Regions from separate parts of the Tardiphaga sp. OK246 genome, predicted to be linked through region 3. Evidence: predicted binding sites of a transcription regulator. Region 3 holds the regulator's gene; each other region holds the start of a gene.
The links. The regulator PhoB, encoded in region 3, activates phosphate uptake and scavenging genes when phosphate is short. The targets are predictions, from matches to a motif close to TGTCATNNANCTGTCAT.
Positions count from the first base shown of each region.

Region 1: a site for PhoB is predicted at 1,730-1,746, ahead of CHC01_RS31705 (STN domain-containing protein). Genes of this name have one in related genera too.
Region 2: a site for PhoB is predicted at 2,857-2,873, ahead of CHC01_RS08465 (DUF47 domain-containing protein). Genes of this name have one in related genera too.
Region 4: a site for PhoB is predicted at 1,397-1,413, ahead of CHC01_RS20340 (STN domain-containing protein). Genes of this name have one in related genera too.

Region 1 covers NZ_FZOX01000017.1:20,092-25,080, reverse strand. Annotated here, with positions in the region: gene CHC01_RS31715 (LysR family transcriptional regulator) at 1-451, opposite strand, end outside; gene CHC01_RS31710 (SDR family oxidoreductase) at 594-1,367, shown strand; gene CHC01_RS33370 (hypothetical protein) at 1,425-1,559, shown strand; gene CHC01_RS31705 (STN domain-containing protein) at 1,833-2,600, shown strand; gene CHC01_RS31700 (RNA polymerase sigma factor) at 2,597-3,148, shown strand; gene CHC01_RS31695 (FecR family protein) at 3,185-4,156, shown strand; gene CHC01_RS31690 (filamentous hemagglutinin family protein) at 4,276-4,989, shown strand, end outside.
Region 2 covers NZ_FZOX01000002.1:222,801-227,789, reverse strand. Annotated here, with positions in the region: gene CHC01_RS08480 (peptide chain release factor 3) at 1-651, opposite strand, end outside; gene sugE (quaternary ammonium compound efflux SMR transporter SugE) at 858-1,172, shown strand; gene CHC01_RS08470 (inorganic phosphate transporter) at 1,179-2,195, opposite strand; gene CHC01_RS08465 (DUF47 domain-containing protein) at 2,210-2,854, opposite strand; gene CHC01_RS08460 (branched-chain amino acid ABC transporter permease) at 3,048-4,016, opposite strand; gene CHC01_RS08455 (branched-chain amino acid ABC transporter permease) at 4,018-4,893, opposite strand; gene CHC01_RS08450 (ABC transporter substrate-binding protein) at 4,960-4,989, opposite strand, start outside.
Region 3 covers NZ_FZOX01000005.1:435,596-440,584, reverse strand. Annotated here, with positions in the region: gene argF (ornithine carbamoyltransferase) at 1-96, opposite strand, end outside; gene CHC01_RS23465 (aspartate aminotransferase family protein) at 96-1,322, opposite strand; gene CHC01_RS23460 (GcrA family cell cycle regulator) at 1,769-2,278, shown strand; gene phoB (phosphate regulon transcriptional regulator PhoB) at 2,382-3,086, opposite strand; gene phoU (phosphate signaling complex protein PhoU) at 3,179-3,892, opposite strand; gene pstB (phosphate ABC transporter ATP-binding protein PstB) at 3,921-4,748, opposite strand; gene pstA (phosphate ABC transporter permease PstA) at 4,745-4,989, opposite strand, start outside.
Region 4 covers NZ_FZOX01000004.1:424,504-429,492, forward strand. Annotated here, with positions in the region: gene CHC01_RS20335 (acetyl-CoA acetyltransferase) at 1-1,079, shown strand, start outside; gene CHC01_RS20340 (STN domain-containing protein) at 1,498-2,157, shown strand; gene CHC01_RS20345 (RNA polymerase sigma factor) at 2,199-2,744, shown strand; gene CHC01_RS20350 (FecR family protein) at 2,744-3,775, shown strand; gene CHC01_RS20355 (filamentous hemagglutinin family protein) at 3,942-4,989, shown strand, end outside.

The DNA of each region.
Region 1 (4,989 bases), on a different contig from region 3:
AGTCGCTGAGCGGCCCGACACGCAGAACGCAATCGGCGCTCTCCTCGACGAGATTGATGGCGCGGTCAGTGATGCCAAGGTCAATGGTGATGTGGGGATAGCGCTCGAGGAAGTCGGGTAGGGCAGGCGCGATGATTAGACGTCCGATTCTGCCGGGCACGTCGATCCGCAGCTTGCCCGACGGCTGCGCGGCGGTTTGTCGGAACAGATTTTCCGCATCGTCGACATCCGCGATCAGCCGCAGGCAGCGTTCGTAGAAGGCGGCTCCGTCTTGGGTTGGCGAGACTTTTCGGGTGGTGCGATGGAGGAGGCGCGCACCGACCCGCGCCTCGAGGTCGATCACCGCGGCCGACACGGACGAGCGTGGCAGCCCGAGCGTATCAGCGGCGCGGGTGAAGCTTGCGCATTCGACGACACGGGCAAAGGTGCGGAAGAGCTCGATACGATCCAAGGACTTGGCTCTATTTGATTGTGCGTGATTCCTGACAGGTGATGTCAGAACGAACGGCTTTATGACGAATATATAGACGATATGGTCTGGTGCAGGAAGCGGTCGCGTCGTGGCCGCCGGCAACCTAGGAGGCCCAACGCCAATGACCGACCACAGCATCAAGGGAAAAACCGTTCTCATCGCCGGCGGCGCAAAGAATCTCGGCGGACTGATCGCACGCGATCTCGCGGGAGAGGGCGCGAAGGCGATCGTGGTCCACTACAACACAAGCGCGACGAAGGCGGCCGCGAACGAGACAGTGGTCGCGATCAAGGCGGCCGGCGCGGAGGCTTTCGCCTTCCAGGGCGACCTCACCTCGGCCGGGGCAGTGGAAAAACTATTCACTGACGCCAAGGCTGCGATGGGCGGCATCGACATCGCCATCAACACGGTCGGCAAGGTGCTGAAGAAGCCGATGATCGATATCTCGGAGGCCGAGTACGACGAGATGACTGCGGTCAATTCGAAGTCGGCGTTCTTCTTTCTCAAGGAAGCCGGCAGAAACGTCAGCGACAACGGCAAGGTCGTGACGCTCGTCACCTCGCTGCTCGGCGCTTTCACGCCGTTCTACGCAGCTTATGCCGGCACCAAGGCGCCGGTCGAGCATTTTACGCGGGCGGCGTCAAAGGAGTTTGGCGAGCGCGGCGTCTCAGTAACGGCGATCGGGCCGGGCCCGATGGACACGCCGTTCTTCTATCCCGCCGAGGGCACCGATGCGGTCGCCTATCACAAGACGGCTGCGGCTCTGTCGAACTTCTCCAGGACGGGCCTGACCGACATCGAGGACATCGTCCCCTTTATTCGCTTCCTCGTCTCGGACGGTTGGTGGATGACCGGCCAGACCATCCTGGTCAATGGCGGCTACACGACGAAGTAATCGGCGAAGGCTGGCCGCCTTCGCTTTTCAGCTAGTCGCGGCTCCGGGAGCCTCGCCATGACCAACCGATTCCAGCATCTGTTCGAGCTCCAGCGCGAGCATTTCCTCAGTGACGCGACCAAGAGCCATGATTGGCGCGTCGATCGGCTCGATCACGTGAAGCGCATGCTCACCGACAACAAGGATGCCTGACCGATCGCGCCCCCGGACGATGCGCGGCGGCGATGAATTCGCCATTCTGTTCTGTCGTCGAGGTAAGGCTGATGTCGATATAGAACGCGCAGGATCTCAATCCGGATGACTGCGATTACTTGTCGAACGGCATCATTAATGCCTCATATGTCGCGGCATCAGCAATTCCTGGTCATTGGATTGTCATGCTATACCGGTATCACGCCGCCGATTGCCTTTGGCTCGCGGGGGTGACGTGTTGCTGGGCAATCCTGCGCGCAGAAAGGGTGGGGCATGCTTGGCCAAGGCGCTGGCGGCGCGATCGTCGCGCTAAGGGCATGTGTTCTGCTCGCGTCGTCCCTTCTCGTGACATTCCTCGAGCCGGTGCGTGCCGAAACGACGCGGGATTCGTCGTTATCAGGACACCTAAGTTTCGACATCCCCGCGCAACCGCTGGGAGCCGCACTGGACGCCTATAGTATGACGACAGGGCTGGATGTCTTCTACAACGCCGCCATCGCCGAACGACGTCATTCCAATGCTGCGCACGGAACGTTCACGCCGCTTCGCGCCATTCAGATCATACTTGGTGGTTCAGGCTATGTCGCGCATGTCACGGCACCCTGGTCCTTGACGATCGTCCCCGAAAACACTGGAGCGCGCGCAACGCAGGGGCTCGGCAGGGCGGATGTGCGCTTCGAGCCGTATTTCTCGCTTGTTCAGCAGCAGGTTGACCAAATTCTCTGCGATCTTCCGGATGAGGCCACCGGCCGTACCGAAGTCTTGCTTCGGATGTGGCTCAAACCATCGGGCGAGGTTGTACGTGCGGATGTGCTCGCCGATGCAAACGGTGCAAGCCGGCCGCTCGCCAGTGTCATTAGTCAGGTGAGGTTCGTCGCACCTCCTGCGGACATGCCGCAACCCGTCACATTGGTGATTTTCCCGCCGGTGTCGAAAGCGGACCGGCAATGCTTGGTCGCGCCCCGCAAAGATTCTTCAAACGACGACGTCGGCAAAAAGTCGCCGCGGTCTGCACAACAGCTTGAAGCGGTGCAGCAATGACGCATTCAAACGGGCAAAGTCTTCGCCGGCTGCTGCTCGTCGATTATCCCGAGCTCAAGAAGCAACTTACCCGGCGGATCGGTTCTGCGGAGCGGGCGGAGGATGCCCTGCAGGATGCCTGGATGCGACTCGAAGGCGTGACGCCCGCCGAGCCGGTTCGCCGGCCGTTTTCCTATCTGCTGCGTATTGCGTATTTTCTCGCTCTCAAACGTCTTCATAAGGAGCGCGTTAGCGCGACTATCGATGATGCCCGTTCGGCACTGGACCTGATCGACGAGACGCCGGATCCCGAACGGGTTGCGGTGGCGCGATCCGAGCTGGCAGCAGTTCGCGAAGCGCTTGCGGAGCTGACGCCGCGCCGTCGGCAGATTCTGCTCGCGGCCCGTATCGAGGGATTGCCGATGCGTGCGATTGCCGAGCAACATGGCATTTCGCTACGGATGACCGAACTCGAGCTGAAAGCTGCGATCCGGCATTGCGGCGAGCGGATCGAACGAAAGATCATCCAGCGTTTCGGTCCCAGGGCGGCCGATGCATCCGATACATGAGATACCTAACGCGACGATCGACGAAATATGGACGCGATGGCCAAGGCTGAAGACACATCGAGGCAGACAGGCCTTCCGGACCGCGACGCCTATGACTGGGTGGCGCGATTTGCATCGGGCGATGCAAGCCAGAAGGACATCGACGATCTGAAGCGCTGGGCGGCGCGCGATCCCGCGCATGCGGAAGCCTTCGATCGCGCCAGCCGGGCGTGGCAGACGATCGGCACCGCAGCATCGGAGACACCGCATCCGGCTGGTGCGATGCGCGTTGTGCGACCCAGCCGTCGGCTCTTTATTAGCGGTGCGTTGGCGGCGTCGGCTGCGGCAGCGACGGTCGTTGCTGTCCGCCCGCCGCTCGATCTGTGGCCGTCATGGTCGGAACTCGCGGCCGACTACCGGACCGATATCGGCGAGCGCCGGCAGATCAAGCTGTTCGACAATATCGCCGTCGACATGAACACGCGGACCAGCATCGCCATGCTACCCTCGACGTTTGGCGACGATCGTATCGAATTATTGACTGGCGAGGCCGTGGTTGCGACGCCACTACAAAGCTCGTCAGCACTGACGGTCGTTGCGGGAGGTGGCCACATCGTCGCACGCCGTGCGCGCTTTAATGTGCGGCGCGACCCGGCATCGGTCTGCGTGACATGTATCGATGGTGAGACGACGATCGAGCGCAACTCAGCCAGACAAATCCTGACGGCCGGACAACAGATCGTCTATTCGGATCAAGGAGTCGGCGTCACATCGGCGGCCGATACGGGCACGGTGACCGCATGGCAGAGCGGCCTCATGATCTTCAAGGCAATGCCGGTTGCCGATGTTGTCGTTGAGGTCAATCGCTATCGACGCGGCCGGATCATCCTGACCAATGCGGCGCTTGGACGTGAACGTTTCAGTGCCCGGTTCAGGATCGAGAACGTGGACCAAGTCGTGCATCAGATAGAGCACATTTTCAACGCACGTGTGACGGCGCTGCCGGGTGGCATCATTCTGCTCGGTTGAGCGTTCTCAAATAAATTTCATTCGGTCGTTTCGGTTTGCGCCTGCAATCGGGATCAGCATGACGAGAGCATCGCAAACATTCTGTGATGCTTCGCTTTGCCAGATCTGAAAGTGCAGTCATGTCCGAATTCCATGCCAGTGCCCGTCGCTCCTCCCGCATCGTCCGCCGGGCGGTGCTTCTCGCAGGTGCCAGTGCGCTGGCTTTGACCGGATCGATGGGCGCCGCCGGTGCCCGCAATCTGAACGGGAGCGCTTCCACGCCGGTGACCACGCAGGCCGCGGTGGCGGCACAGGCTGGCGCCCAACAGGCCGCCCAAGCGGCGTCGCTGGCTATGCGTCGCGCATCGGCCGCGATGGAGAATATGCGTGGCGTGCAAGCGGCAGCGCGGGCAGCGGCTGCTGCCGCTGCGGCATCGGCGGTGCCGAATGGGCTGGCGCCGGGCGGCCTCGTCGTGGCGCCCGGTGCAGTCCCCGGCACGACTGATGGCGGCGCTGGTCTGTGGCAGGGCGCCAATTTACCCACGCAGACGGTCGCGGGCGGACGGACGCAGGTCGAGATCAAGCAGACCGAGGCCAAGGCGATCCTGACCTGGGACAAATTCAACATCGGTCGCGAGACGGATCTCTATTTCAACCAGACGGCCGGCGGTGCCGACAAGGCCAACTGGATTGCGCTCAATCGTATCAATGATCCGTCGCTGGCGCCGAGCCGGATTCTCGGCACCATCAAGGCCGATGGGCAAGTTTATGTCATCAATCGCAACGGCATCGTGTTCGGCGGATCGAGCCAGGTCAATGTCCACACATTCGTGGCGTCCTCGCTCAGCCTGAGC
Region 2 (4,989 bases), on a different contig from region 3:
CTTGATCTTCTCGGCTGCGCCGGTCTTGGCGCCGCCGCCCTCTAACAGGCGGATGCCGCCAGTCTCGATATCATAAGTGCCCATGAAATCGCGGCCGCGGCCAACCGGCCAGTTGATCGGCGTGGTGTCGAGCGCCAGCGTCTTCTCGATCTCGTCTAGCAGATCGAACACATCGCGGCTCTCGCGGTCCATCTTGTTGACGAAGGTGATGATCGGGATGTCGCGGAGACGACAAACCTCGATCAGCTTCAGCGTCCGCGCCTCGATGCCCTTCGCGGCATCGATCACCATCACGGCGCTGTCGACCGCGGTCAGCGTGCGATAGGTGTCTTCCGAGAAGTCTTCATGGCCCGGCGTATCCAGGAGGTTGAAGACGTGGCCCTGGAATTCGAAGGTCATCACCGAGGTGACGACGGAGATGCCGCGGTCGCGCTCGATCTTCATCCAGTCGGAGCGCGTGTTGCGGCGCTCGCCCTTGGCCTTGACCTGGCCCGCCAGATTGATGGCGCCGCCGAACAGCAGCAGCTTTTCGGTCAGCGTGGTCTTGCCGGCGTCAGGATGCGAGATGATCGCGAAAGTGCGGCGGCGGGCGACCTCATTGGCAAGCGGGGAACGCGCGGCTGAGTCGGCGGAAAGGGCGATATCGGACATAAACGTGCCTGTGGCAGGGAAAACGGGCGCAATCAAGGGATTTTGGGCGGGAAACTGGCCGAAGTGGCGACCATCGGCCGCGTTGCGATCCGGCTGCGTGGGTCCCATATAACCCCTGCGAGGACGACCTCCAAATCATCATCATCCGGCAAAGGGAGACCTTTGCTTGCAGGGACGGCCCTGTACTTTCATCAGGAGGCCGTTCCATGGCTTGGTTGTTGCTGTTCATCGCGGGTTTGCTTGAAGTCGGCTGGGCCGTCGGGCTCAAATATACCGAAGGCTTCACCCGCCTCGTCCCCTCCGTCCTCACCCTCATCAGCATGACCGCGTCAGTCGGCATGCTTGCCCTCGCCCTCAAGGAACTGCCGATGGGAACCGCCTATGCGGTGTGGACCGGCATCGGCGCGGTCGGCACCGCAGCGCTGGGCATGTACCTGTTCGGCGACCCGGCCACCGTCGCGCGGATCACCTGTATCGGGTTGATCGTGGCGGGCATTGCCGGGCTGAAGCTGGTGTCCTGACCTGCGTCAGATAAAGCTCAGATGCAGCAGCTTCACGATCCACCAGGTCGCGGCGGCGACGATCGCCGCGGCCGGGATCGTGATCACCCAGGCATAGACGATCGAACTCGCCACATTCCAGCGCACCGCTGAGACACGACGCGCCGCACCGACGCCGACGATCGCGCCGGTGATGGTGTGCGTGGTCGAGACGGGAACGCCGAGGAACGTCGCCGCGAAGAGCGTCGCTGCACCACCTGTCTCCGCGCAGAACCCCTGCATCGGCGTGAGTTTGGTGATGCGCAGGCCCATGGTGCGAACGATGCGCCAGCCGCCCATCAGCGTACCCAGCGCCATCGCCGCCTGACACGACAGCACGACCCAGAACGGCACCGAGAACTCGGTGCCGAGGTGGCCCTGCGAGTACAGCAGCACCGCGATGATGCCCATGGTCTTCTGCGCGTCGTTGCCGCCATGGCCGAGCGAATACAGCGAGGCCGAGACGAACTGCAGAATGCGGAAGGCACGGTCCACGGCGAAGGGCGTCGAGCGCACCGAGGCCCATGACACGATAGCCACCAGCACCAGCGCCAGCAGGAAGCCCACCAGCGGCGACAGCACAATGGCCAGCAGCGCCTTGGACAGCCCGGTCCACAAGGCTGCCGAGAGACCTGCCTTGGCGACGCCCGCCCCGAGCAAACCACCGATCAGCGCATGCGACGAGCTCGAGGGAATGCCGAGGCCCCAGGTGATCACGTTCCAGACGATGGCGCCCATGAGTGCTGCAAAGATCACCGCGGGATCAATGACGCTAGGCTCGATGATCCCCGTGCCGATGGTGTTGGCGACATGCAGACCGAACACCAGGAAGGCGATGAAGTTGAAGAATGCCGCCCACAGCACCGCATATTGCGGCCGCAGCACGCGCGTCGAGACGATCGTCGCGATCGAATTGGCAGCGTCATGCAAGCCGTTGAGAAAGTCGAACAGCAATGCGATGGCGATGAGGCCGATCAGCACCGGAAAGGCGAGCGTGGCGTCCACCTGATGGCCCTGCCTTATACTTGTTCGATGACGATGCTGTTGATCTCGTTCGCGACGTCGTCGAAGCGGTCGGCCACCTTTTCAAGGTGCTTGTAGATCTCGGCGCCGACCACGAAATCCATGGTGTTGGCGTCGCGATGCTTGAGAAAGAGCTCCTTGAGCCCGATGTCGTGCAGATCGTCGACGCGGCCTTCGAGCTTGCCGACCTCCTCAGTGATCGCGGTGAGCAGGCCGACATTGTCGCCGATGGCGCTCATCAGCGGCACGGCGCGACCGACAAGGTTGGCACACTCCACCAGCAGCGTGCCGATTTCGCGCATCGGCGGCTCGAACTGGCGCACCTCGAACAGCATCACCGCTTTCGCCGTCTGCTGCATCTGGTCGATGGAATCATCCATCGCCGTGATGAGGTTCTTGATGTCGACGCGATCGAACGGCGTGATGAAAGTGCGGCGAACGGCCGTCAGCACCTCGCGGGTGATGGCGTCGGCGTCGTTCTCGAACTGGTTGACGCGCTGGCAGTAGACCGGCGTCTCGTCGCCGCCTTCCAGCATCCCCGCAAGCGCCTTGGAGCCCTCGACCACGGTCACTGAATGGCGGGCGAACAGGTCGAAAAACCTTTCCTCCCGGGGCAGAAAGGACCGGAACCAACGCAGCATCATCTCATCCAACTGTCAGGAAAACGCAGCGACCGGACCGCCAGATGGCGGACATGGTCCCGCGGGGCCACCGCCGGCGGCCCTGTGTCACACGGATGTCATAAAGCATTTCCGGCCAAGACGGGCAATCGCGCACCTTTTAGGCCCGATCATCCACCGCTTTAGCCTGCTTTTCCTGAGGCAGTGCCTGGATTTAGAGCGACCGCTTGAAGTAATGCGCGATTTCGCCGATGACGCCGCGGCGGAAGGTCAGCACGCAGACCACGAAGATCACGCCCTGGATCACCGTCACCCACTGGCCGAAGCCGGCGAGATATTGCTGCATGGCGATGATGACGAAGGCGCCCACCACCGGCCCGAACAGCGTGCCGAGGCCGCCAACCAGCGTGATCAGCACGATTTCACCGGACATGCTCCAGTGCACGTCGGTGAGCGAAGCGTTCTGCGCCACGAACACCTTCAGCGCGCCGGCGAAGCCCGCAAGCGTGCCGGACAGGATATAGGCCAGCAGCTTGTATTGATCGGTCTTGTAACCCAGCGAGACCGCACGCGGCTCGTTCTCACGGATCGCCTTGAGCACCTCGCCGAAGGGCGAGTTAATGGCGCGGTAGATGATCAGGAAGCCCAGCGTGAAGCCGGCCAGGACCACGTAATACAGCGTGATCGGCTTCGAGAGATTGAACAGGCCGAACAGCGTGCCCTGCGGAATGCCCTGGATACCGTCTTCACCATGGGTGAACGGCGTCTGCAGATAGACGAAGTACAGGAGCTGCGACAGCGCCAGCGTGATCATGGCGAAGTAGATGCCCTGACGACGAATGGCGATCAGGCCGGTGACGACGCTCAGCGCCGCGGCGGCGACGACACCAACGATAATGCCCAACTCTGGCGTCAGGCCCCAGACCTTCAGCGCATGCGCCGTGCAGTAGCCTGCGGTGCCGAGGAACATCGCGTGGCCGAAGGACAGCAGACCGCCATAGCCGATCAGGAGGTTGAACGCACAGGCGAGTAGCGCGAAGCAGAGCGCCTGCATCACGAAGAACGGATAGACGCCAGTGAGCGGCACGACCAGCAACAGTGCGGTCATGATCGCAAAGGCGACCATCTCGTCTTTGACGGTGCGGCGGGGTGACGGAATGGCGTTTTCAGTGATCGTTGTCATATCAGGCAGCCCGTCCCGTCAGTCCGGAAGGTTTCACAAGGAGCACCAGCACCATCAGCACGAAGACGACAGTGTTGGAGGCCTCGGGGTAAAAATACTTGGTCAGACCCTCGATGATGCCGAGGGCGAAACCGGTGATGATGGAGCCCATGATCGAGCCCATGCCGCCGATCACGACGACCGCGAACACGACAATGATCAGGTCCGCGCCCATCAGCGGGCGAACCTGGTTGATCGGCGCCGACAGCACGCCCGCGAGTGCCGCCAGACCGACGCCGAGCCCGTAGGTCAGCGTGATCATCAGCGGCACGTTGATGCCGAAGGCGCGGACCAGCGTGGGGTTTTCCGTCGCGGCGCGCAGATAGGCGCCGAGCCGCGTACGCTCGATCAGGAACCAGGTCGCGATACAGACCACCAGCGAGAAGATGACGACCCAGCCGCGATAGATCGGCAGGAACATGAAGCCGAGATTCATACCGCCCTTCAGCGCATCCGGGATCGCATAAGGCAGACCCGACGAGCCGAAATAATTCTGGAACACGCCCTGGATGATCAGCGCCAGACCGAAGGTCAGCAGCAGGCCATAGAGATGGTCGAGATTGGCGATCCATTTCAGCATGGTGCGTTCCATCACCATGCCGAACAGGCCGACCGCCAGCGGCGCCAGGATCAGCGCCGGCCAGTAGCCGATGCCAGCCAGGTTGAGCAGGAAGTATGCCGCAAACGCGCCCATCATATAGACGGCGCCATGGGCGAAATTGATGATGTTCAGCATGCCGAAGATCACGGCGAGGCCGAGACTTAACAGCGCATAGAACGAGCCGTTGATGAGTCCGACCAGCAATTGCGCAGACAGGGCCTGTAGATTGATCGACATGTTGTTCTCAACTCTTATCGCAGGAAAGTCTTGGCCCGGCAGAGTGACGCCGCCGGGCCAATGATCTTATTTCTTCAGCAGCGCACAAGTGCTCTT
Region 3 (4,989 bases):
CTTCGCCTTCATGGCGGCAGCCGCGTTCATGATATTGCGCAACTCACTGGCCGGCACGGCCGTGAGATCAAGAAAGTGCCGCGGTGACTTGCTCATCACGCGGCTCCCTGCGTCTTGGCAGATGAACCGAGGGCCACGCAGGCCTGTTCCAGCCGCTGCACGGCCTGCTCGATCTCGGACTCGCTGACGATTAGCGGCGGCAGGAAGCGCACGACATTATCGCCGGCGCCGACGGTCAGCAGCTTCGCGTCACGCAATGCGGCCACGAGATCACCAGCCGGCACGACAGCCTTGAGGCCGATCAGCAGACCTTCGCCGCGCACTTCGCTGAGCACATCAGGGTGGCCGTCGACCACGCCCGCGAGTTTCTGTTTGAGCAGCAGCGACATCTTCTTCACATGGTCGAAGAAACCGGGCTTCAGCATGATATCGAGCACGGAATTCGCGGCAGCGACCGCCAGCGGATTGCCACCGAAGGTCGAGCCGTGCGAGCCGGGCGCCATGCCTTCGGCCGCTTCCGCCGTGACGAGACACGCGCCGATCGGGAAGCCGCCGCCAAGCGCCTTGGCCAGCGACATCACGTCGGGCGTCACACCAATGCGCTGATAGGCGAACAACTCGCCGGTGCGGCCCATACCGGTCTGCACTTCGTCGAAGATCAGCAGGATGCCGTTCTTGTCGCAGAGTTCGCGCAGCGCGCCGAAGAACGCGTTGCTCGGCGCACGCACGCCGCCCTCACCCTGCAGCGGCTCGATGAGAATGCCGGCGATGTTCGGGCCGATCGCCTTCTTCACCGCTTCGATATCGCCGAGCGGCAACTGATCGAAGCCGTCGAGCGGCGTGCCGTAGCCTTCGAGATATTTGGCAGCGCCGGTCGCCGCGAGCGTGCCGAGGGTGCGGCCATGGAACGCGCCTTCAAAGGTGATAATGCGCGTGCGCTCGGGATGGCCCTTGGAGAAATGATAGTGGCGGGTCACCTTGATCGCGCATTCCATCGCTTCCGCACCCGAATTGGCGAAGAACACGAAATCGGCAAAGCTTTGTTCGCACAGCCGGGCCGCGAGGCGCTCGCCGTCCGGGCTCTTGAACAGGTTCGACATGTGCCAGAGCTTGGTGGCCTGCTCCTGCAATGCGGCGACCATATGTGGATGCGCATGGCCAAGTGCGTTCACGGCAACGCCGCTGGTGAAATCGAGATAGCGCTCACCATCGGTTCCAATCAGCCACGCGCCTTCACCGCGCTCGAAAGCGACATCCGCACGCGCGAAAACAGGCAGCAAGTGAGCCTGAGAGAGGGGCGAAGACGTTGCGTTGCTGGTCATAACCGATCCGATCGAAAAGACTGCGGCCGCGTCGATGACAACTGTGCGAAATCGAACAACGGACCCTAGAAACGAAACGTGCCGCCCTTCTCGGGCGGCACGTGGGCATTATTCTATGTGTGCTGTGAAGACTGTCAACCGCGCACTGCGGCTTTCGAGTCACACGGAGTCGCAGAAAAAGCCGATTTTGCAGCTTTATTTGCAGAAGCATGTGGACGCGGCATGCCCGACTCTTGCGCGCGAGTCACGGCATATTGTAGCTTTTGCCTCGTCGGATACGACATCTCGTGCGGCGGTAGATCCTTTTGACACATCCAGTGCGGCGTAACAGCCGGACGCGAAATTCGCGCCCGGTGAGCGCTAAAGGATTCTGACCGCAGGGATTTTTGAAGTCTCAACTCGCAGCGCTGCCCGGTCAGGCCGGCGCTCACGAAGGGAAAACGGCGATGACGGTAATGACATGGACCGACGATCGCGTCGAACAGTTGAAGAAACTCTGGGAAGGCGGCCTTTCCGCCAGCCAGATCGCTGCGGAACTCGGTAACGTGACCCGCAACGCCGTGATCGGCAAGGTGCACCGCCTTGGCCTGTCCGGCCGTGCCAAGAGCCCCTCCTCGGCAGCTCCGCGGCAGCGCAAGGCGCGCCCGGCACAGCAGATGGTACGTGTCGCCCGCCCGATGGCACGCGGCAATACCGCCCTGGCCCATAATTACGAGATCGAGGCCGAGCCCGACCCGATCGCCTATGACAACATCGTTCCGATCAGCCAGCGCCTGTCGCTGGTCGAACTCAACGAAGCCACCTGCCATTGGCCGATCGGCGATCCGTCGAGCGCGGACTTCTATTTCTGCGGCGGCAAGGCCCTGGCCGGCGCCCCCTATTGCGCACATCACTCGCGCATCGCCTATCAGCCGGCCAGCGACCGCCGCCGCGCAGTCCCGAAGCCGACGCGCTGAGCTGGAAAGCATCTAAACCAAATGAAAATGCCCGGTGATGAGCCGGGCATTTTTTGTTTGCGGGCTTCTAACCTCGCCCCGCTTGCGGGGAGAAGGAAGATACCTACTCCGCCGCCTTGTCGAAGCGGTCATCCAGCGCATAGCCGGCACCGCGCACGGTGCGGATCGGATCGGGCTCGCCAGCGGGATTGAGCAGCTTGCGCAGGCGGCCGATATGCACGTCGACGGTGCGCTCGTCGATATAGATGTCGCGGCCCCAGACGCTGTCGAGCAACTGCTCGCGGCTGAACACGCGGCCCGGATGTTCCAGGAAGAACTCCAGCAGGCGATATTCGGTCGGACCGAGATCGATCGGACGGCTTGAGCGCACGACGCGGCGCTTGTCGCGGTCGAGTTCGATGTCGCCAAACGCCAAGACGGTGGCGAGACGCTCGGGAGCTGCACGACGGAGCAGGCCCTTCACGCGCGCCAGGAGCTCCGGCACGGAGAACGGCTTGACGATGTAGTCGTCGGCACCGGTGGCGAGACCGCGAACGCGCTCGCTCTCTTCGCCCCGCGCCGTCAGCATGATGATCGGCAATGCCTTGGTTTCGGGCCGTGCGCGCAAGCGGCGGCACAGCTCGATGCCGGACAGGCCCGGCAGCATCCAGTCGAGCACCACGAGATCCGGCACCCGCTCCTTCAAGCGGGTGTCGGCATCGTCGCCGCGAGCGACGGTTTCAACATCATAGCCTTCGGCGTCGAGGTTGTAGCGAAGCAGCGTCGTTAGCGCCTCTTCATCTTCCACAACCAGAATGCGTGCATTCACAGCCATCTTGATCAATACCCTCAGTGACGTCCGACAAGTCTTTAAATCATGATCCTTGCGGAAGACTGGCTTCCACTTTTCCTGATCATGCTTCAGACCGTCGGCGTATTCGCGAATGTGGTCATGTCGCCCTTCGGGCGCTTGTCGAGGATCTGCTGGCCCTCGATCATGTAGAACACGGTTTCCGCAATATTGGTGGCATGGTCACCGATCCGCTCGATGTTCTTGGCGCAGAACATCAGGTGGATACAGAACGAAATGTTGCGCGGGTCTTCCATCATATAAGTCAGGAGTTCGCGGAACAGCGAGGTGCAGATCGCGTCGATTTCCTCGTCGCCCTTCCACACCGTCATCGCGGCAGGCAGATCGTGTGCGGCATAGGCGTCGAGCACGGCCTTGACCTGGGTGGTCACGAGGTCGGTCATATGCTCGAGGCCGCGGATCAGCTTCAGCGGATGGAAGTCGCTGTCGAGTGCATTGACGCGCTTGCCGATATTCTTGGAGAGATCGCCGATGCGTTCCAGATCGGTGGCGACGCGCAACGCGCCGACAATCTCGCGCAAATCGACAGCCATCGGCTGGCGCTTGGCGATGGTCAGCACGGCGCGCTCTTCGATCGTGCGCTGCAACTGGTCGATCTCGGAGTCGGTGGCGACGACGCGGGCGCCAAGTGCGACGTCCCGGCGGATCAGCGCGTCGACGGATTCGACGATCTGCCGCTCCGCGAGGCCACCCATCTCGGCGACGAGACGGGTCAGCTCCTGCAGATCGTCGTCGAAAGCCTTGGTGGTGTGTTCAAAAGCCATCTCAAATTCCTCCCGCGAATATGTCGCGTCAGCCGAAGCGGCCGGTGATGTAATCCTGGGTACGGCGGTCGGTCGGCGACGTGAAGATCTTGTTGGTCTGATCGAACTCGATCAACTCGCCGAGATACATGAAAGCCGTGCTGTCGGAGACGCGGGCGGCTTGCTGCATGTTATGGGTCACGATCGCGATCGTGTACTGATCCTTCAACTCGTCGATCAGTTCCTCGATCTTCGCGGTCGAGATCGGATCCAGCGCCGAGCACGGCTCGTCGAACAGGATCACTTCCGGCCGCACCGCGATGGTGCGCGCGATGCAAAGGCGCTGCTGCTGACCGCCCGACAGGCTGAGGCCCGACGCATTGAGCTTGTCCTTGACTTCGTTCCAGAGTGCACCGCCGCGCAGCGCCCTCTCGACGCGGATGTCCATCTCCGACTTGGAGATCTTTTCGTAGAGGCGGATACCGAAGGCGATGTTTTCGTAAATCGTCATCGGGAACGGAGTCGGCTTCTGGAACACCATGCCGACGCGGGCGCGCAGCAGGTTGAGATCCAGCTTCGGATCCAGAATGTTCTGGTTGTCGAGCATGAGCTGACCCTCGGCGCGCTGGCCGGGATACAGGTCATACATGCGGTTGAAGATGCGCAGCAGCGTGGACTTGCCGCAGCCCGACGGGCCGATGAACGCAGTCACGCGGTTCGCCATCAGCGTCAGGTTGATCTTCTTCAGGGCGTGGTGTTCGCCATAGTAGAAGTTCAGGTCGCGCACGGTGACCTTGGGACGGGTCTCGCCCTGCAGGGCCGACGGCGGCGGCATCGAAACGGAAGGAACGCCAGACGACACAGAAAGCTCACTCATTTTGCTGTCCTCTCGGCGCCGAGAATGCGCGCGCCAATGTTAAGGGCAAGTACGGTCAAGGTGATGATCAGGGCACCGCTCCAGGCGAGCTGCTTCCAGTACTCGTATGGGCTCTGCACGAAGTTGTTGATGGTCACCGGCAGGTTGGCCATCGTCTTGGTGAGATCGAGGCTGAAGAACTGGTTGCTCAGCGCGGTGAACAGCAGCGGCGCCGTTTCACCGGCGACACGCGCGGTCGCCA
Region 4 (4,989 bases), on a different contig from region 3:
CCGGTCTGTCCTCGATGGATCTGATGGCCGGCGCCACTGCGCGCGCGGTCGCCGATGCGGGTCTGCAGTTGAAGGACATCGACGGCATCTGCGGTGGCACGCTGTATCACATGTTCCCGACGCTCTCGATGGGGGAATATCTCGGCATCCGTCCGAAATGGGCGTGCTCCGACATGACCGGCGGCTCGTCCTTCCTGTCACATCTCCTGCAGGCGACCATGGCCATCGAGGCAGGGCTCTGCACCACGGTGCTGATCGCCTATGGCTCCAACCTCAAAGGGGCCGGCACCTTCGGCATCCACGAACTGCCGACCTTCGAGAAAGTCTACGGCCTGATGTCACCGCTGCCGGGGTACGCGATGTGTGCCGCCCGTCACATGTACGAATACGGCACCACGCGCGCGCAGATGGCGGAAGTTGCCGTGGCCGCGCGGCAATGGGCGCAGCTGCATCCCGATGCGACGATGAAGGCGCCGCTGACCATCGAAGACGTGCTGGCATCGCCGCTGGTGGCCGATCCGCTCTCGCGGCTGGATTGCTGTCTGATGAGCGATGGTGGTGCTGCCGTCATCGTCACCAGTCCCGATCGTGCGAAAGCGCTGAAGCACAAGCCGGTCTATTTCCTCGGCGGCGCCGGGGCGAGCTGGAGCCGCGAGGTCTCGCAGATCCCGGATTTCTGTACGACGCCGACGGCGGAATGCGCGCCGCGCGCGTTCGAGATGGCGGGCATCACCACGGCTGACGTAGATGTGTTGCAGCTCTACGACGCCTTCACCATCAATGTCATCATGTTCCTGGAAGACATGAGATTCTGCAAGAAAGGCGAGGGCGGCGCGTTTGTCTCCGGCGGTCGGATCGCGCCGGGTGGCGCTCTGCCGGTCAATACCAATGGCGGTGGATTGTCGTTTGCACATCCAGGCATGTATGGGCTGTTCACGCTGATCGAAGCGACGGAGCAATTGCGCGGCAATGCCGGCGCACGGCAGATCGCGGATGCCGAGATCGCGATCGCTCATGGCAATGGTTGCACCTTCTCGCATGAATTTACGGCCGTGCTTGGCGGCGCCAACACGCTGTAATGACAGATCTGTTGATGCTCACACTTTGTGGATAATGGGCGATCATGTGTGACCACACGCGGTGTTGCCAATGGCGTCATGGTTCCTATTGATCAGGGTCCGGGAGCCGGCGATGTTATCCAGGTCGATGCATCGCTTTTATTAGAGCTGCCGGCTCCGAGACGGCCAAGCAGAGCCAATGGAGTGATCACGAGCGAAGGCAATCGCTTTTGGACTTTGAAGGCAGCCTCTGAGCAAGTGATTCCAAGCGCTATTAAAGAATTGATGCATCGTAGCCGCTCGCAAACGCCTTGACGGCAATTCGATCAGCCACGCGCTGACATTAAACTGTAACAGTGACTGCATAGCTTCACACGCCTAGGGTGTGACATTTCTGTGAAAATGAGGGTGTGCGTTGACGCGGCATGCAGGACTTCGCATGCAGGGCCGGAGTGTGGGGCTATGCCGCACGCTCATGTTTGGCCTGTCGTTGACGCTGTTTGGCGATGCCGCGTTTGCGCAGACGAAGTCACTGCATCAGTTCGCGATTGCCGCGCAGCCGCTTGCGTCCGCACTCAGCGCCTACGGCGCGGCGTCGGGTCTCGAGATTTTTTACGATGGCGAGTTGGCAATTGGTCGGCATTCCAGTGCCGTCATAGGTTTACGAATGCCGGAGGATGCGCTGCGTGAGTTGCTTGTCGGGACCGGCCTTGTGACACGGTCGACCGGTCCGGACAGGTTCACTATCACCGCGGCATCGCCATCGCGGGCCGCCAATATCACCTATCAGTCCTATTTTTCAGCAGTAGAGACTCGCGTCTCCCAGGTGCTCTGCAGACGCGCCGAAACACGACCAAGCAACAGCGACACGCTGCTGCGGATATGGATCGCGTCGTCAGGCATCGTTCAACGCACACAATTTCTCGATCCCGCGGATGATCGCGGCAGTGAAAAGGTGTTTGCCGGCGCGCTGAGCGGGTTGTCGATCGGTGGTGCGCCTCCGCCGGGAATGCCGCAGCCCGTGATCGTCGCTATCCTTGCCCGGACCGCCGGCGAGCCAAGTGGCTGCATCGATTCCACGACAATGGCGGGACGCTGAATGCGCATGTTGGGCCGCCCGTGAGCATTTCCAGCCGCGATGTGCTGCGACAATTCTTTCTGCACGGCTATCACGAGCTGCGGATCAGATTGACGCGCCGCCTGGGATCGGTCGAGCTGGCCAGTGACGCATTGCACGAGACTTGGCTGCGGATCGAGAACGTGGCCTCGACCGTGACCGTCCTTAGCCCCAAACAATATCTGCTGCAGATGGCAGGCAACGTCGCATTAAAGCGCCGGGGCGCTGAAAGCCGCTTCGTGACTCTCACGGACGCCAAGATGGCGATCGGTCTCGCCGATGATGAGCCAGATCCCGAGCGCGCCTCGATCGCGCGCTCGGAGCTGGATGCGCTTGTGCGTGCTCTGGCGGAGTTGACGCCGCGTCGCCGCGACATTCTGCTGGCCTCGCGACTCAAGGACGTTCCGCTACGGGAAATAGCCGAGAATCTTGGCATCTCGCAGCGTCTCGTCGAGATCGAGCTGAAGCATGCCCTCGCCCATTGTGAGTTGCGTCTTGAAAGAAAAGTCATAAGAAGGTTTGGCCCCAAGCAACCTGACGAATCTCCGACAGAGCAGGGGCCGGTCTGATGTCCGGTGCTGCGACGCCCGTATTGGCAGACAATGGACACACGATGGTTGCCGACATTCCCGAGCATCCGGCGTCATTTCTGACCGGCGTGGACAGTGAAGCGCACGCTTGGCTGACGCGCTTTGCAGCGCGCGATGTCACCGCGGCTGAGTTGGTTGTCTTCAAGGAGTGGTCGTCCAGCGACCCTGCGCACACGGAGGCGTTCGCCCGCGCTTGCAAGCTTTGGGAAGCGATCGGGCCAGCTGGTGACGCGCTGGCGGGTGCACCCCAGCTGCATCGTCCCGGGCAAAGGATATCTGTCGGACGGCGGGCATTTCTTGGCGGGGCGCTTGCGGCCTCGGCTGCCGGCGCATTGTACTTCGCGGTGCATCCGCCGCTGGGGCTCTGGCCCTCATTGTCCGAACTGGCCGCTGACTATCGAACGGCGCCCGGTGAGCAACGCAGCATCGTGCTGTCCGGAGGTTCATCCGTCGAAATGAACACGCGCACGAGCATCGTTGTCGGGGCGCCGGCAGATGCAGTGGAGCGCATCAAGTTGATCGGCGGGGAAGCGGCGATTGCAACACAGCGCGAGAATGGCCGCTCGACTGAGGTGGTCGCTGCAGACGGGCGCATCGCCACGGCCGATGCGAGTTTCAATGTTCGTTATGAAGGCGACGTCGTCTGTACGACATGCGTTGCGGGTGAACTCGACGTTATTCAGGGCAATGGTAAGGTTCGTCTTCATCCACGCGAGCAGGTGACCTATTCTGCGCGCGGATTGGGTGCGGTCACGGCGGTCGACCCAGCCGTTGCGACCGCCTGGAAGCAAGGCGTGTTGATGTTTGAGTCGACGCCGCTCAGTGAAGCTGTCGCCGAAATCAATCGCTATCGATCAGGCCGCATCATTGTGACCAATGCAGCGCTGGGGCGCCGGTTGTTCAATGCATGGTTTCAGATCGCGAATATCGACAGCGTTGTTGCGCAAATCCAACAGGTTTTCGGAGCGTCGGTGACCACTTTGCCCGGCGATATCGTGCTGCTCGGCTGAGACGGCGCGGAGAGGCCCGCAAGCTGGAAAATTATTCTCTCTGACGGACGCAATTTATCTCGGACTATTTTTTCGGTCTCGGTCTTCGAGAAGGATCAGGGAGGGGACCGCGGGCATCGGAACGGTGATCGGGGTCGCTGCCGTCTCTCCAGTACGAGTATCCGCCTTGTCCCATCGTCTGCATTGCGTGACCCAGAACCCCGCCCGTTATCGCCTGTTCCACTATGGGGCGTTGCTCGCCGGTGTCAGTGCGGTTGCCCTGCTGTCAGCAACGCCGAGGGCATACGCGAAGTCCTTGGGATCGAATGCGGGGCCCGTGCCGGGCATGGCGGTTATTTCCGCACAAGCGGGCGCACAGGAAGCCGCGCGGGTCGCGCGCGATACGCAGCAATCGCTGAAGCGGGCAACACAGGCGATCCAGGCCATGCAGGCGGCGCAGCAGGCCGCGCGCGATGCGGCGAGCCTGCAAATGAATGCAATGCCGAACATCGTGGCGAACGGTTTGCGGTCGGGCGGATTGCAGGTCGCGCCGGGCGCCGTCGCGGGCTCCGAGCTATGGCAGGGCGCGAACCTGCCGATCGAGTCCCCGCAGGGGGATCGCACCAAGGTCACGATCGATCAGACGCAGCCAAAGGCGGTCCTGACCTGGGACACATTCAATATTGGCGCGAAGACCGATCTGACCTTCAATCAGTACGGCAATCGCGATTGGGTGACGTTGAACCGCGTGCTCGGGTCGGATGCAAGGCCGAGCCAGATCCTCGGCACACTCAAAGCCGATGGACAGGTCTATGTCATCAACCGCAATGGCATCATCTTTGGCGGAACTTCGCAGGTCAATGTCGGTACGCTGATTGCTTCGGCATTGCCGATCAACGATGCTCTGCTGAACACGGGTGTTCTTTATAGCAATCCGGATTCAAAGTTCACCTTCTCGGCCTATAGCGAAACCGCTGGCAACAAGGGACCGACCGACGCTTTCAGCGCTCCCGCTGCGACTTACAGTTCGCAGACGAGCAAGGTCGTGGTCGAGGCTGGCGCAGTAATATCGGCGGTCAGCAGCGCCGGCAACAATGGTGGCCGCGTTGTGCTCATCGGGCCGGAGGTGATCAACAAAGGTATCATTCAGACACCCAACGGCCAGGCCATCCTCGCTGCCGGCCAGCAGGTCGCTCTGCTGCCGCATGCCTCCGACGATCCTGCCTTGCGCGGCC